Regions from separate parts of the Pseudoalteromonas mucoides genome, predicted to be linked through region 3. Evidence: predicted binding sites of a transcription regulator. Region 3 holds the regulator's gene; each other region holds the start of a gene.
The links. The regulator LexA, encoded in region 3, represses DNA repair genes until DNA is damaged. The targets are predictions, from matches to a motif close to TACTGTATNNNNATACAGTA.

Region 1 (5,367 bases), on a different contig from region 3:
TCAACACCAAATTTTGCAACCGCATCATTAAAGCTCTTAACCGTCATATCAATACCTTCAAGTAACGGCTTTAACGTTTCATTTTCTTTATCAGAAAACTCAATTGCACGTTCTAGGTTATCAATAACAGGTAGTAATTCGTTAGCGAATTTTTCGAGGGCAAATTTATGCGCTTTCTCTACGTCTTGTGCAGCACGACGACGAATATTTTCAACATCAGCAGCAGCGCGAACGACACCATCTTTTTGATCATTAATAGTTTGCTTTGCTGCTTCAAGCTCAGCATATAGCATAGCAATTTCAGCTTCAGGGCTTACTTCTTCAGCTTCATGGGCATCTGCAGCTTCAACCGCGGCTTCAACATCTGCTTGCATTTGATCTAATTCTTCGTTGAGTTCAACTTCTTGCTCTGGTGATTTTGTCTGCTCAGACATAATTTAAGTACTCCAATTCTTTACAATTGCGATAATTATGGGGATTGAATCAAAAGATTCAAGAGTCAGATGACTCGATTAATCTAAATTCTTGTATGATTGCTTCAATTTGCGCCGATTTAGGGCAAATAACACAAAATCGACTTTGATATTCCTGGTTCTGAAAATACGGCACACTGATCACCATTAACTCATCGCAATCTGTAAATGGCAGTTGATCGGTATTAAGCACAGATACGCCATTTTTAAAAGCGAGCTTATCTTCTACAAAATTTAAGAAAGATACACCAATGTTTAAACTTTGTTGGCAGTCAATTTGTCGGTAAAGATAATTCTCACCAACCACAATACTGTTATCTGAACCAAGCTTTTGGCTTAATTCTCGTGTCCACTGATTTAATGAATCATGACAATTACGCGGTGCAGTATTTGCCATTGCCTGCATACGATACAAACCTTCCATTAAAGTTTGTTGACTAAATACCGTGTTTAACCAAGTAGCAAACTGATACCGTACTGTGTCTGAAGCATCATTGGGTTTGTGAATACAAATATTATGGCTTTGACCTGCTCTATCGAGTAATAAAATAAGCCAGTCGTTGCTGTCAAAATCAAGGACTTCTACTCTAAAAACATGTTGCGAGCTTACTTGCGGTAAACCAACACAACAGCACACTTGGTATTTTTGACTTAGCCCATGAGCTAATTCAACGAGTTGCGCCTGAGCTGGCTGCCAATATTGAGCAATGTCAGTTAATGGGAAAAACTCGCTCAGCCAATAATCAAAGCCCGCATTAGTCGGAACGCGCCCCGCTGAAGTATGTGGCGAATATAACAGCCCAAACTTTTCAAGACGTGACATAGCATTACGTACCGTTGCAGAGCATACAGCCATGCCTTTTTGCTTAGCTATACGGCTTGATGCCACAGGTAAACCTTCACCATTACAATAGAGGCTCATTACGGCGGAAAATATTTGCTGATCTCGCGGATTTAAATTCATAGTATCTACATCTTGCTGCATATAGGGTATATCGGGGCAACGAGAAGTTATTTCAAGACTCTGAGGTTTTCAAAGCAATCATTTTTGAGTTACCCTAGCGATATTATAACTATTCGCGTAAACATCATGGAATCACCGTTTAAAACCATAGGCTTAATTGGCAAAGCAAATCACGATGGCGCAGCCACTACCTTACAACGCCTTTATACATTTTTAAATGCGTTAGGATTTAACGTGATTGTTGAACAGCGCACTGGACACCAACTTGCTGATATACCAAAAGACAAGCTAGTTAAACTCATAGAGCTCGGGGAACGAGCGGATTTAGCCATTGTCGTTGGCGGTGATGGTAACATGCTTGGTGCAGCACGTGTTTTAGCTCGGTTTAATGTCGCCGTTATTGGTGTAAACCGAGGGAACTTAGGCTTTCTGACAGATTTAAACCCCGAAGGTTTTGAAGCAAGCTTAGAGCAAGTACTAAGTGGTCAATATATAGAAGAAAACCGCTTTTTACTTGAAGTAGAAGTGTATCGTCATGAAGAACTTAAAAGTGCAAATTCAGCAGTAAATGAAGCTGTACTCCATGCCGATAAAGTCGCTCATATGATTGAATTTGAGGCCTTTATAAACGACGCATTTGTGTTTTCGCAACGCTCGGATGGTCTAATCGTATCAACACCAACAGGCTCAACTGCTTATTCACTCTCAGGTGGTGGACCAATACTCACCCCAGAGTTAAACGCAATCTCTTTAGTGCCTATGTTTCCGCATACACTTTCAAGCCGTCCATTAGTTGTGGATGCTGACAATGAAGTAAGGCTAAAGCTTAGCCTCGAAAACACCGACAGTTTACAAGTGAGTTGCGATAGCCATGTGGTATTAGCTGTGCTCCCAGGTGACGAAGTAGTAATAAAAAAAGCTGATAAAAAACTCCGCTTAATACACCCAAAAGACTACTCTTACTACCACGTATTACGTACTAAATTAAATTGGGGCAGTCGTTTGTATTAATTTATTGCGCTTAACTCTACTTTAGCGCAAAATAAGAAAAAATTAATAAAAGACCTTTTCAGGGACGCACTTTCGAAATGACTTACGTTGTATTTTTAGCTTTGCTGTTATTAATTACTCTATTAGGCACCTATCTCGTCATTGAGAATAACCGCCGTAATGCGCGCGAAGCCGAAAAGCGATTGTTTAACAGTAGAGTGGCCGAAGTTACCACTCACTTAAAATCAAAGCTAAACGAATTTTGTGAAGCAAAAATTATAAAGCCAAAATACGTGGCACGTATTCAGGTCATTGCGAGTAACTTTTTCGTTGTCCAGCCACACACTGATGAAAACTTACTATACCTTGAGCGTATTGTTGATTCATTTATTACCACGGTTAATAGCGAACTTGCGAAAACCTATGTGACTGGTGAGCGTGGTAAATTATCAGAACAACTGTCGTTATTTGTCGCCGACTTGCCTTATGGCGGGATTGAATACAACCGTACTTTTTATTACGAAATACTCCCTTCTCTTATAAAAACCTTGGAGTCAGCAGAGCTTAGCAGCAATGGCGACGACTACATAACAACAACGGATATTAGCAGCGATTCAGCAGAACAAGATAACAGCATAAATAGTAATATTGCATAACTGGGCTGGGTGAGCAATTCACCCACACTAATGATTTAAAAATTTTCTATATTACTCAACTACCTATTACAGTTTATCCTGCCACATTTAGCCCCTCCACTGTTCATTACTCTTTCCAGTATGTGTATAAAATTTGAATTAATTTAAAAATTTAATTTGCAAAAAACCAAAACACTGTATAAATTAACAGTTAATTGACTGGATGGATAAACAGTATGTTAATTGGATTAGAAATAAAAAACTTCGCAATTGTAAGCAACCTTAGCACTGAGTGGCACAGTGGCATGACAGCGATAACTGGTGAAACAGGTGCTGGTAAATCGATTGCTATCGATGCACTCTCATTATGCCTAGGAGAGCGCGCAGAGGCCTCAGCTGTTCGCCCAGGTACAGAGCGTGCAGAGATTTGCGCGCAATTTGATATCACCGAATTACCAAATGCAGTGCAATTCCTAGAGCAAAATTTACTATCCAATGACGACAATGAATGCTTGCTGCGCCGCGTTATTTGTAAAAATGGCCGCAGCAAAAGCTATATAAATGGCAGCCCAGTTACGGCAGCTCAATTAAAAGAGCTTGGCCAACATCTTATTTCGATTCATGGGCAACATGCCCATCAGCACCTGTTAAAAGCGGATCATCAACTCCATTTGCTAGACGCTTATGCTGGGCATGTTGAACTTGTTGAGGCTGTGCGAAGCCAATATAAGCACTATCAAAGTTTACAAAAAGAGTTCACTGCGCTTGAACAAGCCCAGCAACAGCAAGCTGCGCAAAAACAGTTACTGGAATACCAAGTAGCTGAATTAGACGAGTTTGCTTTACAACAAGATGAATTCAGCGCTATTGAGGCTGAACATCACAAGTTAAGCCACAGCCAGACGATTCTTGAGTCTTGTCAGCGAGAGTTGCAACACTTGTACGAAAGCGACGAGCAAAATGCGTGTTCTATTTTACAACACAGCGCCCAAAAATTTGCTGAATTAGCGCACTACGATGCAAGTTTGTCTGGTGTGGCAACCTTGCTAGAAGAAGCCGCTGTACAAGTAGAGGAAGCCAGCCGCGAAATAAGAAGCTACGCGGAAAAAACTGAGCTTGATCCTAACCGCTTAGTCGAAGTTGAAGAGCGTCTTAGCGGAGCTATGGATTTAGCCCGAAAACACCATATTAAACCACAAGAGCTGGTTGATTTTCATCAGTCTATTAGCCAAGAGCTTGAATCGATCAGTAACAACTCAACTCGATTAGAGCAACTTGAAGAAGCAATAGCACAAGCACTTGTTACATACCAACAAGCCGCTGATGAATTAAGTAAAAGTCGCTCGCAAGCTGCTAATACATTGAACACCTTGATCAGCGCAAGTATGGTTAACCTCTCAATGGAAAATGGTCAGTTTGAAATAGCACTAAACAAAGAGCCTGAGCGAGCACCAAACAGCTTAGGTTTTGACTCAATTGCCTTTTTAGTATCAACCAACCCAGGTCAACCGTTACAGCCTTTATCAAAAGTGGCTTCGGGTGGTGAATTATCGAGAATTAGCTTAGCAATCCAAGTCATTATTGCGCAAAAAGTGACAACACCAACCCTCATTTTTGATGAGGTAGATGTAGGTATTTCAGGTCCTACTGCATCAGCGGTTGGTAAATTACTGCGTCAACTTGGTAAGTCTACCCAAGTAATTTGTGTAACCCACCTACCCCAAGTTGCCAGTTCTGGTCATCAACAACTGTTTGTAGCAAAAGAAATTTCCGATGGTGAAACGTTTACTCACATGCAGAGTTTAAATAAAAATGGCCGTATTGATGAGATTGCACGCTTACTCGCTGGCGATAACATAAGCAAAATGGCACGAGCAAACGCCAAAGAGCTCATTTCTGCCCATGGCTAAATTTAATACTAAATATAACGATATAAACACACTGATAATAGATATTAATAATGAATACTAACTCTCTTAAAACTATCACCGTTACTTTTTGCATTCTGTTATTAAGTGGCTGTAAAGACTATATCCAACAATCGAGCGCATTAACTGCTGTTAATTTGCAACCGGTTTTGACATTTTCATTTATTTGTATTTTGTTTATACCCATGCTCAGTTTACTGTTATTTGGCTTCAGCTTTTTTAAACACCTGAAGTTTAAAGTTAACTTACAAAAGTTTCTTCATGGTGCATTAGTACTAATGCTAACTCTGGCGTGGTTAATTGAACTGAACCTAACCAATAGCGCCCAAAATAGGTTAGATTTAGTCATTACCTTAGCAGCCTTAGCGATTCAAATG
Region 2 (5,367 bases), on a different contig from region 3:
CAACCCTTGAAGGGGATTTGCCCATCCTCAGTGACATCAGCTTTAATGTCAAGTCTGGCGATTCAGTTGCGGTTGTTGGTACGTCTGGCTCAGGTAAATCAACATTATTGAGTTTACTGGCAGGGCTCGACCAATCAAGCGAAGGTGAAATCTTTTTGGATGGCGAACCACTGCATTCATTAGACGAAGAAGCTCGTGCCGCACTAAGAGCTTCTAAAGTTGGCTTTGTGTTTCAATCTTTTATGTTAGTGCAAAGCTTAACTGCGCTTGAAAATGTGATGCTACCGGCAGAGCTTGCAGGGGAGCAAAATGCAAAGCAACAGGCGCTTGAGCTACTTGAAAAAGTAGGTTTGAGTCATCGTGTAGAGCACTATCCGTCGCAACTATCTGGAGGGGAGCAGCAACGAGTTGCGATTGCCCGCGCATTTATTGGCACGCCTAAGATTTTATTTGCTGATGAGCCATCGGCAAATCTAGACAGTAAAAATGGTAAAATGATTGAATCTTTATTGTTTGATCTAAACCAATCCCACGGTACGACCCTTATTTTAGTGACCCATGATGAAGCGCTCGCTCAAAAATGTCAGCACATTTTGCAAATCGAAGCGGGCAAGCTCGTAAAAGATACGAGTGAGGATGTGGCGAATGTGGGCTAAATTAGCATTAAAACTGTTTAGCCGTGAATTTCGTCGCGGCGAGCTAACGGTGATCTGCGCAGCTATTTCATTGGCTGTTTTAACCGTTTTAACTTTATCGATGGTAACTGATCGAATAGGCCAAAGTATTGCACAAAAAAGCAGTGCCTTTATCGCTGCAGACCGTGTACTGGCAAGTAGCCATGCATTACCTGATGATTATTTATCTGAGGCCGGTAGCTATAATTTAAAAACGGCCAAACTAACTTACTTTGACACTATGCTTTTTGCTAATGATGAAATGCAATTAAGTTCCGTTAAAGCCGTGTCTGAGCACTACCCGTTAAAAGGTGAGTTAAAAATTAAATCATCTTTGACAGGCGATGTAGAAATAGCAACAAAAGGGCCAAGTGTTGGCAATGTCTGGTTTAGCGAGTCTGTTTTTTATGCTTTGAACGTAAAAGTGGGCGATATAGTTGAGTTGGGTGCTGCGCAATTTACTATCGAAAAAGTTTTAGTCGAAGAGCCAGACGCGCCTTTTAATATATTTTCAAGTAGTCGACGGGTACTACTCAACGAAGCTGATATAGCGAAAACGCAAGTGATCCAACCGGGTAGTCGGGTTTATTATCGTCAACTTTATGCCGGCGACGAAGGAGATATTAGCGATTTTTACACCTGGTTAAAGCCGCAAATGAAAGAAAACCAGCAATGGTATGGTGTAAAAGACAGACAATCACCCATTGCGAGAAGCTTAAACCGTGCTGAGAGCTTTTTGTTGTTAGCGGGTTTGTTGGGTATTATTTTAGCGGCTGTGGCAATTGCAGTGTCGGCAAAACGTTATTGTGAGCGTCAATACGATCCTGTCGCTATGATGAAAACCCTTGGTGGAAGCCGCACTACAATACGTAAAATCTATTTACTGCATTTATCAATGGTGTGTTTTTTCTCTGTTGCGATTGGTTTACTAATTGGCTTTGGTTTACAAGAAGTGGCTACAGACTACCTAGCAAAATCAATGAGTAACACGTTACCCGCTGCAGGTATAAAGCCATGGCTTGTGGCTATTAGCACCGGTGTGATTTGTGCGGTAATGTTTTCAATAAAACCGTTACTTGACCTATTCGATATACCGCCATTGAGGGTATTACGACGCAATTTAGGTGATAAGTTATTAGTGAGTAAAGTGCACTTAGCGATGTCTGGCGTTACAGTGTTTTTATTAATGTGGTTGTTTAGTAATAATTTAAAAATAACTGCAATTTTATTTATCTCTACCCTTGTACTGATTGGTTTATTATTTGGCTTGTCGCGATTAATTTTTGGTGGGGGTCGTAAACTTGGCCTACGCCCAGGTAATAGTTGGTCGTTAGCGATAGCATCTATTCAAAAGCGGGCAAATGCCAATGCCGTGCAGTTGATTAGTTTTTCATTGGCAATCAAATTGCTTTTGTTTTTAATTGTACTTAAGAATGACATGATCTCAGATTGGGAATCACAACTTCCCAGCGATGCACCAAATGCTTTTTTAGTCAATATAACTGAAACTGAGTTGCCTGAAGTAAATACCTTTTTGGCGCAAAAAGACATCCTTGTTTCAGAGTTTTACCCCACAATACGTGGCCGTGTAAATGCGGTAAATGGTGAACTTGTTGCCCGCGAAGTCTCACTTGAAGATAATGAGAAAAAAGATGAAGAAGCTCGCTCAGGTATTGGTCGTGAGCTTAATTTAACTTGGCTTGCAACGCCGCCGGCCCATAATGAAATTATTGATGGGCAGTGGTTTGCTGATGATGCGACTGCTGAGGCATCAGTTGAACAATCAATGCTTGATAGGCTTGATATTAAACTCGGAGACACGTTAACGTTTTTAATTGGCGCACAGTCGTTTGACGCGAAAGTAACTAGTGTACGCAAAGTAAACTGGGCGACCTTAAAACCTAATTTCTTTATTATTTTAAGCCCAGATGTATTAGCCGATTTTCCTGCAACGTATATATCGTCAGTACGTATTGAAGCAGAGCAAAAACAAGATTTTAGTGAGCTTTTACGTACATATCCAACAATTAATGCGATTGATGTTGATAGCTTTGTTAAGCAAATTCGATCTACCATTTCGCAAGTATCGTTGGCAATAGGCTTTGTATTAGCGATTGTTGTTTTGTGTGGTGCTCTAGTCCTTATTTCTCAAGTGCAGGCAAGTCTTGGTGAACGTATGCAAGAAATTGTAATACTTCGTACTTTGGGCGCGAAAGGCAGATTAATAAAAAATGCCACCTTGTATGAATTTTTACTGCTTGGTATTACCGCTGGGTTTGTCGCAGCGCTTATCAGTGATCTAGCATTGTTTATTGTACAAAGAGAAATGTTTGAACTAGCAGGTAAATTACACCCGCATATTTGGTTAATTGGTCCTATCGCTGGTGGTGTATTTGTAGCTGCGTTAGGTTATTTAATGATTGCCCGAACTATGCGCAAAAATACACAAGGATTATTGCGTTCACTGGCTTAAGTCTAAAATAAGCTTATGAGTTGATTTTAAATGCCCGCATTAGCGGGTATTTTTTTGATTTATTTAAAGTTAACAATGCACTGGTAATTTATACAGTGCTCTGGCATTATTGCCATATAAAAGATTAATAGGTGTAGGGTAGCGTTTGGCTATTATTTTAGGGATCGATCCCGGCTCTCGTTTAACGGGATATGGTGTCATTGAGCACCAAGGCGCTAAATTTAACTACTTAGGCAGTGGCTGTATCAAATTAGCTGAACATGAGTTTCCTATTCGATTAAAAATGATTTACCAAGGTGTTAGCCAGCTTATCGAGCAGTTTTCGCCAACTACGTTTGCAATTGAAAAAGTTTTTATGGCTCATAACCCAGACTCTGCATTAAAGCTTGGTCAAGCCAGAGGGGCTGCCATTGTAGGTGCATCAATGGCTGAACTACCTGTGTTTGAGTATTCAGCTAGGCAGATAAAGCAAGCTGTAGTTGGGCACGGCGGGGCTGACAAATCCCAAGTACAGCAAATGGTTAAAAATATTTTAAAGTTGCCAGGTACTCCTCAAGCTGATGCTGCAGATGCGCTTGCCATTGCAATCTGCCATGCACACTCTGAGCAAAATTTAATAAAACTAGCGGGTAGTGCTTCAAAAACCGTTAGAGGAAGATTAAGGAAATAAATATGATCGGTCGCTTAAATGGTGTGTTAGTTGAAAAACAAGCGCCAGAAATACTCATTGAAGTCAGCGGTGTTGGATACGAAGTAAACATGCCCATGACCTGTTTTTATGACTTACCAAATATAGGCGAAAACACCCTAGTCTATACCCATTTTGTGGTTCGAGAAGATGCACAATTATTATTTGGTTTTAATAATAAAGTGGAGCGAGCGTTGTTTCGTGAGTTATTAAAGGCAAATGGGGTAGGACCAAAGCTAGGACTTGCAATTTTATCCGGTATGTCGGCGCAACAGTTTGTCAGTTGTGTAAACAATGAAGATGCAACCAGCCTAGTAAAACTACCAGGGGTTGGTAAAAAAACCGCAGAACGCCTTGTACTTGAAATGAAAGACAGGCTAAAAGACTGGGGTAATGACTTATTCACACCATTTAGCGATAATGCAGTTATTGAACCGGTTGCAAACGATACGCTGGTCGCAAATAATGCAGCAGACGATGCTGTATCTGCACTCGTTTCTTTAGGCTATAAACTAGCTCAAGCACAAAAAACAGTTAAAGCTGTTGGTAAGCCGGGTATGTCTACAGAGAATCTAATTAAAGAATCTCTAAAATCAATGTTGTGAGTAAACCATGATTGAAGCGGATCGTCTCATAGACGCAAGCGAGCAAAGTAACGAAGATGTTGTTGATCGTGCCATAAGGCCAAAATTACTGGCAGATTACACAGGTCAGCCTCATGTTAAACAGCAAATGGAAATATTTATTGAAGCGGCACGTAGTCGAAGTGAAGCACTCGATCATTTATTAATATTTGGCCCTCCAGGGCTAGGTAAAACAACTTTAGCTAATATTGTAGCCAATGAGTTAAATGTAAATATTAAAACTACATCAGGCCCTGTACTTGAAAAAGCAGGGGACTTAGCGGCGTTATTAACTAACCTTGAAGAAGGTGATGTGTTGTTTATTGATGAAATACACCGATTAAGCCCACAAGTTGAAGAAATACTTTATCCTGCGATGGAAGATTATCAACTTGATTTAATGATTGGTGAAGGGCCAGCAGCGCGCTCAATAAAATTAGATTTACCAGCATTTACATTAATAGGTGCAACAACGCGTGCAGGCTCTTTGACGTCACCACTACGCGATAGATTCGGCATTGTGCAGCGGTTAGAGTTTTATTCAATTACTGACTTATCTACGATAGTGGGGCGCTCTGCACATTATTTAAATTTAGAAATGTGTGATGACGGTGCAACTGAAATTGCTAAACGCTCACGAGGCACCCCGCGTATTGCTAACCGGTTATTACGACGTGTACGAGATTACACACAAGTTAAATCAGACGGTACTGTAAACGCCGAAGTTGCAGAGCTGGCACTTAATATGATTGATGTTGATAAAAGTGGTTTTGACTACATGGATCGTAAATACTTACTCGCCATTATTGAAAAATTTATGGGCGGACCGGTTGGTCTGGATAATCTTGCAGCTGCCATCGGTGAAGAAAAAGAAACGATTGAAGATGTTATTGAGCCATTTTTAATCCA
Region 3 (5,367 bases):
TGTGCGGGTACATAATATTTATCGTAATTTTGATTCATTTCACTTGCTCCTAATTACTAGCCACTAACTGGCTACTAATATCAAACACGGTATATGACAAAGTGAGCTCTTCTACGTCATCGGGTAGCGCGGTATCAACATAAAAAAGCAATGTAAACTCCACTTCTTCACCTGCTTTTAGTGGTTGCTGATCAAAACAAAAGCAGGCCATTTTATGTAAATATTTGGCGGCCTTCCCAGGCGATACCGAAGGCACCGCTTGCATGACTTTGTCTTCATTACTGAGGTTCTTTGCTTTAAACAATACTTCGCGCATTGCACCGGGTTTAACGACCACGCTGTATTGCTGTGATTGCACCTCAAATGGCGCACCACTTTGTGCATGAGTGGTAAAGCTAACATCGACTTGGCGTGACTCAACAACCTGTGTACTTTGCTTCGCTTGCTCAAGAGAAGGCTTACCATTAAGCCCGGTGATATCGCAAAAAACATCGTATAAAGGCACCAAAGCAAACGCGAAGGCAAACATACCAAGGCATATTAAAACTAAGCGCTTAAGCAAAGGTGCGTGATTCATTACTTGATCTTCGGTGGTGTATCAAAGGTATGATAAGGCGCAGGAGAATCGACTTCCCACTCTAGCCCTTGCGCTCCATCCCACACCTTAGCCGGTACTTTGTCACCGCCTCTGGCACATTTAAAAACCACCACAACAAACAACAGTTGTGACAAGCCAAAGGCAAACCCGCCAATACTAATAATTGCGTTAAAGTCGGCAAATTGCAGCGCGTAATCGGGGATCCTGCGTGGCATACCTGCAAGACCAACAAAGTGCATCGGAAAAAACAATACATTCACACTGACCAATGACAGCCAAAAATGCCATTTAGCCAAGGTGATATTAAACATATTGCCAGTCCATTTTGGCAGCCAATAATAAGCCCCTGCCATGATTGAAAAGACCGCGCCTGTAACAAGTACATAATGAAAATGCGCCACAACAAAATAGGTATCATGGTATTGAAAATCAGCCGGTGTAATTGCTAGCATCAGTCCTGAAAAACCACCTAAAGTGAACAATACAATAAACGCAATGCTAAATAACATAGGCACTTCAAAGCTTATTGAGCCTCGCCACATGGTAGCTACCCAGTTAAATACTTTTACCCCGGTAGGTACCGATATCAACATGGTCGAATACATAAAAAACAACTCAGCAGCTACTGGCATACCAGTGGTAAACATATGATGTGCCCACACAATAAAACTCAGTAATGCAATTGAGGACGTGGCATAAACCATTGAGGCATAGCCAAATAGTTTTTTCCGAGAAAAGGTCGGCACTATGGTCGATATAATGCCAAAAGCAGGTAAGATCATTATGTACACTTCTGGATGACCAAAGAACCAAAATATATGCTGAAACATCACAGGGTCGCCACCACCTGCCGCATCAAAAAAGCTAGTGGCAAAGTATTTATCTGTCAGTACCATGGTTACAGCGCCCGCTAAAACAGGCATAACCGCAATTAGTAAGAACGCGGTAATAAGCCAGGTCCAAACAAATAGGGGTAGCTTCATCCAAGACATACCAGGCGCGCGCATGTTCACTATGGTAACAATCACATTAATAGCTCCCATAATTGAGCTAATGCCCATAATGTGCACCGCAAAAACAAATAAGGCCGTATTGTCGTTACTATAGGTTGTTGATAAAGGGGCGTAGAAAGTCCAACCAAAAGCAGGACCCCCACCTGGCATAAACAACGACGCTAACAAAATTAAAAATGCAAATGGCAGAATCCAAAAGCTCCAGTTATTCATTCGCGGTAATGCCATGTCTGGCGCACCAATCATTAAAGGTATCATCCAGTTAGCGAGCCCAGTGAACGCCGGCATTACAGCACCAAATACCATAATCAAACCATGGACTGTGGTCATTTGATTAAAAAAGTGCGGGTCAACTAATTGTAATCCAGGCTGAAATAACTCTGCGCGGATCACCATAGCCATCGCACCGCCAATCAAAAACATGGTTAGCGAGAATATTAAATACAAGCTACCTATATCTTTATGATTCGTTGTAAACAACCAACGCTTAAACCCAGTTGCGCCATGATGATGCCCTGCATCGTGATGTGCAGCGTCGTTATTATGATCGTCTGTTATGCTACTCATTACTTAGCCTCCGCAGTTGCATCAATCAAAGCCTGAATTTGGCTAGGTTGAACCACATCACCCGTGTCATTACCCCATGCATTACGCTTATAGGTAACAACCGCCGCAAGTTGCTTTATCGATAGTTGTTTTACAAATGCTTGCATTGCAGTGCCCGGGCGGCCATGAACTACGACATCAATATGCTCATTAACATCTCCCAATACCACAGGGCTATTTTTAAGCGCAGGGAAGACGCCGGGTAAACCCATACCGGTAGGTTGATGGCACGCTGCACAGCTGGCCATATAAACTTGTTCACCTAAGGTCATTAACTCTTCTTTAGGTAAGGTTTGATCCATCAATGCAGCATCTGCGGCAGCCGCTTTTTGTTTAGCCTGTTTAGCGTCGGCTAACCAATTAACAAAATCTTGCTCAGACTTTGCCTCAACAACCACAGGCATAAAGCCATGGTCTTTACCGCATAGTTCGGCACACTGGCCACGGTAAATGCCCTCTTCGTTAATTTTGGTCCATGTTTCGTTAATAAACCCAGGGTTCGCATCTTTCTTAACTGCAAAATCAGGCACCCACCAAGAGTGAATCACATCATCTGAGGTCATTAAAAAGCGAATTTTCTTATTGATTGGTAGAACGAGAGGTTTATCTACCTCGAGTAGGTAGGTATCTGTTTTATCGGCCTGGTTGGCAATTTGTTCGCTCGGTGTAGATAATATTGAATAAAAACTAACGTCTTCACCCATATATTCATAATGCCACTTCCACTGAGAACCTGTCACTTTAATGGTAATGTCAGCTTTGCTGGCATCTTCCATCGCAATTAAGGTTTTTGTCGCAGGCACTGCCATTGCAATTAGAATGACAAACGGAATCGCAGTCCAAAGTATCTCAACCTTGGTGCTTTCATGGAATTGGGCAGGAATAGCCCCTTTTGATTTGCGGTGATGTATTAAAGCCCAAAACATAACGGCAAATACAATCACCCCAATCACACAACAAATTATAAATATTGTCATGTGCAGTTGATAAACATTATTACTTATATCGGTTACACCTTCGCGCATATTAAATTGGCTATTGGCCAATAATTGCTGCGGCAGCATAAATAATATAAGGCACAAGGTAGAGCTCAGTTTACCCATGTGACGGCTCCTTTTGATGCTATTGCTAACGCAAAGCGAAAAGGCGGCACTGCTTTTTTTCGCGCCAATTCGTTATTTTTATTGTAACTGGTTAAATTAATCTCTTCGCATGCAACAATAAATTGCAGCAAGGCCCCAAAAGATCAGTCGTTAACACAGTGTATTAACCAATTAGTTAAAAAATGAACAATTAGCAAGTTTTAGTGCAAATAAAATTCTATTTTGGTGCAAAAATAACAATACAAAATCAGCGCGTTATTTTAAATTCAGGTGAGGAAAGAAATGGCTAAAAGCAGGAGGTATCTAGCTTATATAGAGCTTTAGTAGCTACAGACAAGTGCTAAAACTAGCAGTTAAATAAAAATATAAAAGTGAAAGCACCAAATATCACCAATTTGGTGCAAAATAGGTTTACATCCAATCAGCATTACGGATCACACCGACTGCAAGCCCTTCAATATTAAAAGACTCATGCTCTAAGTCTACTTCAATTGCAGAAAACTCTTCATTTTCGGCGTGCAACAATACTTTGCGACCGGCTTTTTCTAGGCGCTTTACAGTTACATCATCATCAACACGCGCTACCACTACTTGGCCGTTTTCAGCAACTTGAGTTTTATGCACCGCAAGTAAATCACCATCCATAATGCCAATATCTTTCATACTCATACCTTGTACACGCAATAAAAAATCAGCGGCAGGCTTGAACATTAAAGGGTCAATCTGGCAATGGCTTTCAACATGTTGTTGCGCCAAGATAGGTTCACCCGCTGCTACTCGGCCTATTAATGGTAATCCGAGCTGCTCTGGCTCATCTTCTTCCACCAGCTGAATACCGCGGCTTGCACCCGGCTTCATTTTAATAACACCTTTTTTAGCCAGTGCTTTTAAGTGCTCTTCGGCAGCATTAGCGCTTTTGAAACCTAAAGTTTGCGCAATTTCAGCACGCGTAGGTGGCATGCCAGTATCTTTGATAAACACTTTGATTAATTCAAGAATTTGGGCTTGACGATTCGTTAATGGGCGCATACAACTGGTTTTCCATACAGTACATTTAACTGTGAGTATATACAGTTATTTGAAAATCGCAAATTTTAAATTCGCTAGCTTTGACCCTTCTTGATTACCATCTGGTATTCAGCAATAAAGTGGCGCTATTTAAACCATCATCAGATTTCAAAGATGAGCCTAAACCAAACTTCAACGCTATATGTTCATTAAACCAATACTGTGTTTGTATCTCATAATTATCATCTCGATCGCCTCGCCCATGTACGTTAGCAACTACGCCAACAGACCAGTCTTGATTAACGTAATACGCTGCTCGGCCTTGGATGTAACGATACCGTCCTGCTAATTGCTTTGCCTCTATATCCCAGCCTTGATTATTATTGATATTAGTCCAGCGAATGTAAGGCGCATAACTCCACTCAACCGAAGTTAGCTCCTCGCTTGGATAAAAGTGACGTGTTTCTTCCACCCGACTATAAAAAGCAGTTAAGCCAATTTGCAATTGATCGTTTATTTGATTACCTATCGATGCATTGAGCAAAGAACTATCTGATTGCCAAATACCGCTATCATCATCCACATGCTGTACACCAGCCGCTAAAATAACGCCATGCTGCCAATAATAAGTCGCATCACTGGTAATATAATACAGGTTATCATTAGCAAACCCGCCGATAGCGACATTACTCACTCGATGCAAATGGCTTTTCAACTCCTGAGGGCCCGATAAGGCATTTAAGTCATCACTAAAATAACGGTACCTTGCACCTAAAAACGCTTTATCCAAGCCACTTAAATCTGTAAATCCGAGATCAACTTGATGGTTGATATCTGCATAGCTGGATATCGATAAGCAGCTAATTAACAGCATTATTCCTTTTTTCATCATGTGTTCCTAAGATGTAATATTAGGTACATTTTAGCTATTTTGATGATCTTAACTGTAGGAAAGTGTACAAAAGTGTAGACTAGTTTTTAAATTTTCAATTGAGGACATTCCATGACTATTTGGTATCAACCAATCACCTTAGAACAG
Region 4 (5,367 bases), on a different contig from region 3:
CAAAGCATGGGCCTGTTTTACTTTAGATATATTAAAAATATAAAAGACTATTCATATCCACGTAATTTTTTGGTTTTGATTACTGCAATATAACCGTGCCAACTGGCGTAACTAAGTAGCGGCATAATGACAATAAAGCCTGTTGCGCCCGTGATAAAACCAATGGCAACTAATATAAAAATACAGCCAGACCACACAACCATTGCGCTAAAATTAGTTTTTACTGCATTCATAGAGGACATAACTGCGGTCATTATATCGACACGTCTTTCCATCATTATTTGCGGCGTAAACGCTGAAATCGCAAATACAGTTACCAATAATATTCCGCCAATGATGGTGCCTAAGGTTAAAAATGCAGAGAGTTCTTCAAACGTAGGATTTGCATGGCTTGGGTATAATGCGTGCACTAAGGCTGCTAAGCGCATCCAAATAATCATGATCACCATAAGCAATACCGCAAACCCCCATTCACCAACAGGGTTTCTGAACATTGATTTTAATGAGTGCAATAAAGTAGGGGAATGACCTTTTTCAAGCTCCCAAGCAATATCATATAAACCTACAGCAAATGCAGGCCCTATTAAGGCAAACGCAACAGTTGCTGGAAGTATTACAAGGTAAGTGCCGGCATAAACGCCGCTATAAACAATGGCCAGCGGAATTATTGTAAAAATTAACCCATAAATTAAGCTCAGTATAGGCGCTCGCATCATGTCTTGAAAAGCAAGAGCTAACCAATGAAAAGCGGCAAAAGTGCTTACTTTATTGCACTCTAAACAACGCGCAAACTCAGAGTGTTTATTAAGTGTGTTCGATGACGGCATAAGAGTCTTCCAATATTAGGCTACTCTTTAGGTTTAGAACACATCGCCATTATTTACAAATTTTCAACTACCACTATCGTTCTTTATTGATAATCGCTTTGTTGAATAAGTAAAAGCAACTCAGCGGTGGCGCTAGCATCAGCTAAAGCGCGGTGATGATTGGTCAGGGATAGCTCAAAATGCGCTGATAAGTTACCAAGCGAATACGACTTGAGACCTGGGAAAGCTTTGCGCGATTCAACTACAGTACATAGCTTTGGCATTTTAAAATTAATGCCAGCCATTTCACACTCTTTACGGATAAAACCGTAATCAAAATTGACATTGTGGGCGACAAAAATACTACCTTGTAATTTATTAACTAATGTATCGGCAATTTGGTTAAAGTTAGGCGCAGGCGCTACCATGGCATCGGTAATACCCGTTAGCGATACAATAAATTTAGGAATGCGCATTTGTGGATTAACCAGTGTTGACCATTTATCGATCACTTTGCCGTGCTGCATTTTAACAAGGCCAATTTCAGTTATCCTGTTGCCGCCTTTTAAACTACCTGTTGTTTCAATGTCGACTACGCTGTAAATACGGTTAGGATCATTAACCCAATTAACGGCTGCAATGAGAACATCGAACCCTGAGTTTTTAAGGTTGTCGATGGTGGTTAGCTGGTTACGCCTAAGTTTATCACCGGGTGCTTTTACTTCTTCAAAATAGACGGCGTCGTTCTTTAAAATCATTAAATCAGGGTAGCCGTCTTTAAGTTCTAAAAAGCGTAGGGTCATGTTTTTTAGGTGGCTTTTTAGTGCTGTAATAGGGCTATTTAAAATAAGTACTTCTAATGGTTTTAACAGCTCACTGTGCCAACGAAATAAGCCATTTGGTTGCTCAAAATAGCGCGCCGCGTTTTTGCACACATGCTTTAGTAAATCATCAGATGTTTGCCACTGTTTGAGTAATGTATCAATCTGCTGATGTTGTGTGTGATAAAAACTGTTAGTGCGTAATACGTGTGGAAATAAATCAAATTCGTTACACGGTGGGTGAGGAGTTTCTACGTAAAGTGCATGCCAAAATACCAGGCCAAATAGACTTTGCCAAAGCGTGTTTTCGGTGTTAAATGCTCTCAATCCTTGGTTTTCGTAATACTGTGCCACCCCTTGCTCTACATCGCCGCGATAAATCTCATCTATTTCAATTACACACTTTGTATCCGCAAGCATAGTACTTAAGCGAGAGCGGGTTTGTTTATTAAATTTGCGCATTAAGAAGTCATCGGCAAAATAGAGTAGATCGTCAGTCAGTGGATCTTCAATAATGGCTTCAAGCTCGGCTTTAACCCAATCTTTATTGCCTTGGCGATATTGCTCGCGTATTTGTATTTCTGTTGCTTCAGGGCTGTTTTCACAGGCACTTAAAATACTAAAACTCAGCGTTGAATCCACTTTTTTAAGTTGCTGATAAAGCTTCAGTAACAGCTTGTTTTTAAGGTTTATTGCCAGTGTGCCTTGTGCGTGTTGTGCAATAACCTCGTGAGCTAAACTTTGGTATTGCTCGTAAGTTGTTATATTTTTAAATGCCAAGCGAGAGCGGTTTAACGCATAGTTCGACTTTGCCTCATCTAAAGTATCAAATCGCGCTAAGCTTTGATTATGACTTTGTCTTGTTGCTCTTACGCCTAAATCACGCAGCACAAAACTATTTTGATGATTGATATCGCCACCACTTAACCGGCCAATGTATAAAAACTCAAAGTATTCATAAATATCAGCGCGGTTATTAATAATAAACTGGCTATATAAAGGGGCTAGATACTCAAGTTTGCTAGCAAAAAAGTCGCAAGCTTGGTTTACTAATATTGCTTTGGCAGCACTTTTTTTAATATTCACTGTCGCCGTAAACGGTGCTAATAACTCCAGCAATGCCGGCTTTGTTAAATGAGCGAGCACATGCTGGTAGTCGTTATGGTTAGGCTGTGTGATCAGGCCTGCTTGCTTTAACTGCGCAATTGCCTGTGTCGGGTTGGGTATTTCATCATAATTGAGCGTATGTATTGCCACTAACAAAGGCCTTCGTGAATAAATACGCGAGAGCATGCATTGGGCTTGCTCACTTAAGTTATTAACCTTTGCAATAAAATCAATATGATTTTTCTCTAACAAGTGGCTACATTGGGTGTTTATAAACGTGAGTAACTCATTAAAATGAGCTAGATAATATTTTGCTGGAAGCTCTTTTCGCACCATGTTTACCACTTATCAATAACTGTATAAAAAAACAGTATCCAGTATTTTTAAGTGAGTTTCAACACCGTTATTCATTATCAATATTAGCTATAAACTGATTCATTTATATTCACTATTATCAATTTAGTGTTAGGTAATTACACTGTTGCCTTATATTTTATGCGGATCAATGTAGGGCGTTATGGTTCAAAATTCACAACAATCGCAATTTCAAAGTTTGAATGCAGGCTATAACAATGTGTTTAAATTGAACTCTTTGAGTATCGGTTTAGTTGTGCCAATTGAAAGCTACCCATCGCAAAACAGCCCAACAATGGTGGATCATTTAGCACGAGTTCAACTTGCTGAAAAACTAGGTTTTGCTGCTGTATGGCTAAGAGATGTGCCTTTTAATGTACCGTCATTTGGTGACGCAGGGCAGTTATTCGATCCATTTACTTATTTAGGCTTTTTAGCTGCCCAAACAAGCACCATTGCGTTAGGGGTTGCGAGTATTGTGTTGCCGCTGCGCCATCCTGCACATGTTGCCAAGTCTGCGGCGAGCGTTGATGTGCTTTCCAAAGGACGTTTACTTATGGGGGTTGCATCTGGCGATCGACCACAAGAATACCCAGCAATGCAGTTAGGTTATGAAAATCGCGGCCATCGTTTTGCGCAGAGTGTTGAATATATTCGCCAAATGCAATCGTCAAACCCGGTGTTTAAAAATGACTATGGTCAGTTTAATGGGGAAATCGATATGTTACCAAAAGCGAAATCGGGTAAATTACCTTTACTCATTACAGGGCAGAGCCAACAAAGTGATGCTTGGATAGCTGAGCATGCAGATGGCCGTATGTTCTACCCACACAAAGTTGAATTACAGCAACAGCTAATTAATAACTGGCAACAACAGTTGGCAGTGATAGGGCGAGGGCCGCAGCCTGTCATGCAACCACTGTATTTTGATTTGGCAAACAATGGCGAAGCGCCTTCATCGCTGCATTTAGGGTTTAGAGCATCAATTGAATACCTTGTTAATTATTTAATGCAACTACAGCACGCCGGCGTTAATCACGTGGCGCTTAATTTACGCTTTAACCAAGGTGATATAACCCATACCCTGTACCAATTGGCAGAGCATGTTTTACCTCATTTTAATAGGAATAATCATTATGAATAAGACAATATTAATCACCGGAGCGACAGATGGAATTGGTTTTGCGAGTGCAAAAACACTCGTTTTACAAGGCCACACTGTTCTTTTACATGGTCGTAGCGAAGCTAAATTAGCCGCCGCTAAATCGCAGTTGTTGGCTCTTAAACCGACTGCGATCATAGATACATTTTTAGCTGATTTATCACTACTGAAAAATGTGGCAACCTTAGCTGAAAACATCATGGAAAAATATGAATCGTTAGATGTTTTAATCAATAATGCTGGCGTTTATGTTGTACCACAAACAGTCTCCGATGAAGCATTAGATATACGCTTTGTAGTCAATACTATTGCACCGTATTTGCTTACTAAACGCTTGCTACCTATTTTAACGACGAATAGTCGGGTCGTTAATTTATCTTCAGCGGCGCAAAGCTCATTGTTAGCACACGAGCTGACTCAGCCAAGTTCGCTATCTGATGGTGTTGTTTACGCTAAAAGTAAGTTAGCGTTAACTATGTGGTCACGAGACATGGAGCTTAGCTTAGAAGGTAAAGGGCCAATGATTGTTGCTGTAAATCCAAAGTCATTTTTGGGTAGTAAAATGGTAACTCAGGCTTATGGTGTAACAGGTTCTGATGTGCAAATTGGTGCTGATATATTAGTAAAAGCGGCTACTTCAGATGAGTTTTCCAGCGCGACAGGCTTATACTATGACAACGATATTGGTCAGTTTTCTCAGCCACACAGCGATGCATTAAAGCCTGAATTAACCGCTAAAATAATCGCCACATTAGATGACTTATTAACGACAAAAGGGCTTAGCTAATATTAGCTATTGGTTGAGGCTTCCCAGTACGGAGTTTGGCCATAATACTCGCTAAAGTAGTCGATAAATGCTCTTACTTTAGGTGCTAATAACCGTGCGCTTGGGTAAATGGCCCAAATAGCTGTGTTAGATATAAGCGGGTAATCTGCCAGTATCTGTACCAGCTCGCCGGTTTTTAGTTTTTCGTAAGCGCACCACGTTGACATTAAAGTAATACCAATCCCTTGTGCGCATGCATCTCTTACTGCTTCACCGTTATCGGCAAATAAAACCGTATTTGTTTTTATACTTTGTGGTTTTTTGTCAACGCTAAACAGCCAAGTATCTAAG

Region 1: recN (DNA repair protein RecN) is a predicted target of LexA. The motif match lies at 3,256-3,275, and genes of this name have one in related genera.
Region 2: ruvC (crossover junction endodeoxyribonuclease RuvC) is a predicted target of LexA. The motif match lies at 3,226-3,245, and genes of this name have one in related genera.
Region 4: AAEU30_RS03130 (exonuclease domain-containing protein) is a predicted target of LexA. The motif match lies at 3,088-3,107, and genes of this name have one in related genera.

Annotation. Positions count from the first base shown of each region.
Region 1 covers NZ_JBMMUC010000009.1:46,659-52,025, forward strand. The annotation lists gene grpE (nucleotide exchange factor GrpE) at 1-434, opposite strand, end outside; gene AAEU30_RS11290 (HrcA family transcriptional regulator) at 493-1,458, opposite strand; gene nadK (NAD(+) kinase) at 1,564-2,448, shown strand; gene AAEU30_RS11300 (hypothetical protein) at 2,526-3,083, shown strand; gene recN (DNA repair protein RecN) at 3,299-4,972, shown strand; gene AAEU30_RS11310 (hypothetical protein) at 5,023-5,367, shown strand, end outside.
Region 2 covers NZ_JBMMUC010000003.1:25,085-30,451, reverse strand. The annotation lists gene AAEU30_RS03500 (ABC transporter ATP-binding protein) at 1-656, shown strand, start outside; gene AAEU30_RS03495 (ABC transporter permease) at 646-3,147, shown strand; gene ruvC (crossover junction endodeoxyribonuclease RuvC) at 3,293-3,817, shown strand; gene ruvA (Holliday junction branch migration protein RuvA) at 3,820-4,440, shown strand; gene ruvB (Holliday junction branch migration DNA helicase RuvB) at 4,448-5,367, shown strand, end outside.
Region 3 covers NZ_JBMMUC010000006.1:74,465-79,831, reverse strand. The annotation lists gene AAEU30_RS08570 (cytochrome c oxidase subunit 3) at 1-38, opposite strand, end outside; gene AAEU30_RS08565 (cytochrome c oxidase assembly protein) at 50-577, opposite strand; gene ctaD (cytochrome c oxidase subunit I) at 577-2,178, opposite strand; gene coxB (cytochrome c oxidase subunit II) at 2,178-3,320, opposite strand; gene lexA (transcriptional repressor LexA) at 3,732-4,349, opposite strand; gene AAEU30_RS08545 (hypothetical protein) at 4,444-5,220, opposite strand; gene AAEU30_RS08540 (PaaI family thioesterase) at 5,332-5,367, shown strand, end outside.
Region 4 covers NZ_JBMMUC010000002.1:360,610-365,976, reverse strand. The annotation lists gene AAEU30_RS03135 (DUF2189 domain-containing protein) at 48-827, opposite strand; gene AAEU30_RS03130 (exonuclease domain-containing protein) at 911-3,070, opposite strand; gene AAEU30_RS03125 (LLM class oxidoreductase) at 3,252-4,232, shown strand; gene AAEU30_RS03120 (SDR family NAD(P)-dependent oxidoreductase) at 4,225-5,037, shown strand; gene AAEU30_RS03115 (LysR family transcriptional regulator) at 5,040-5,367, opposite strand, start outside.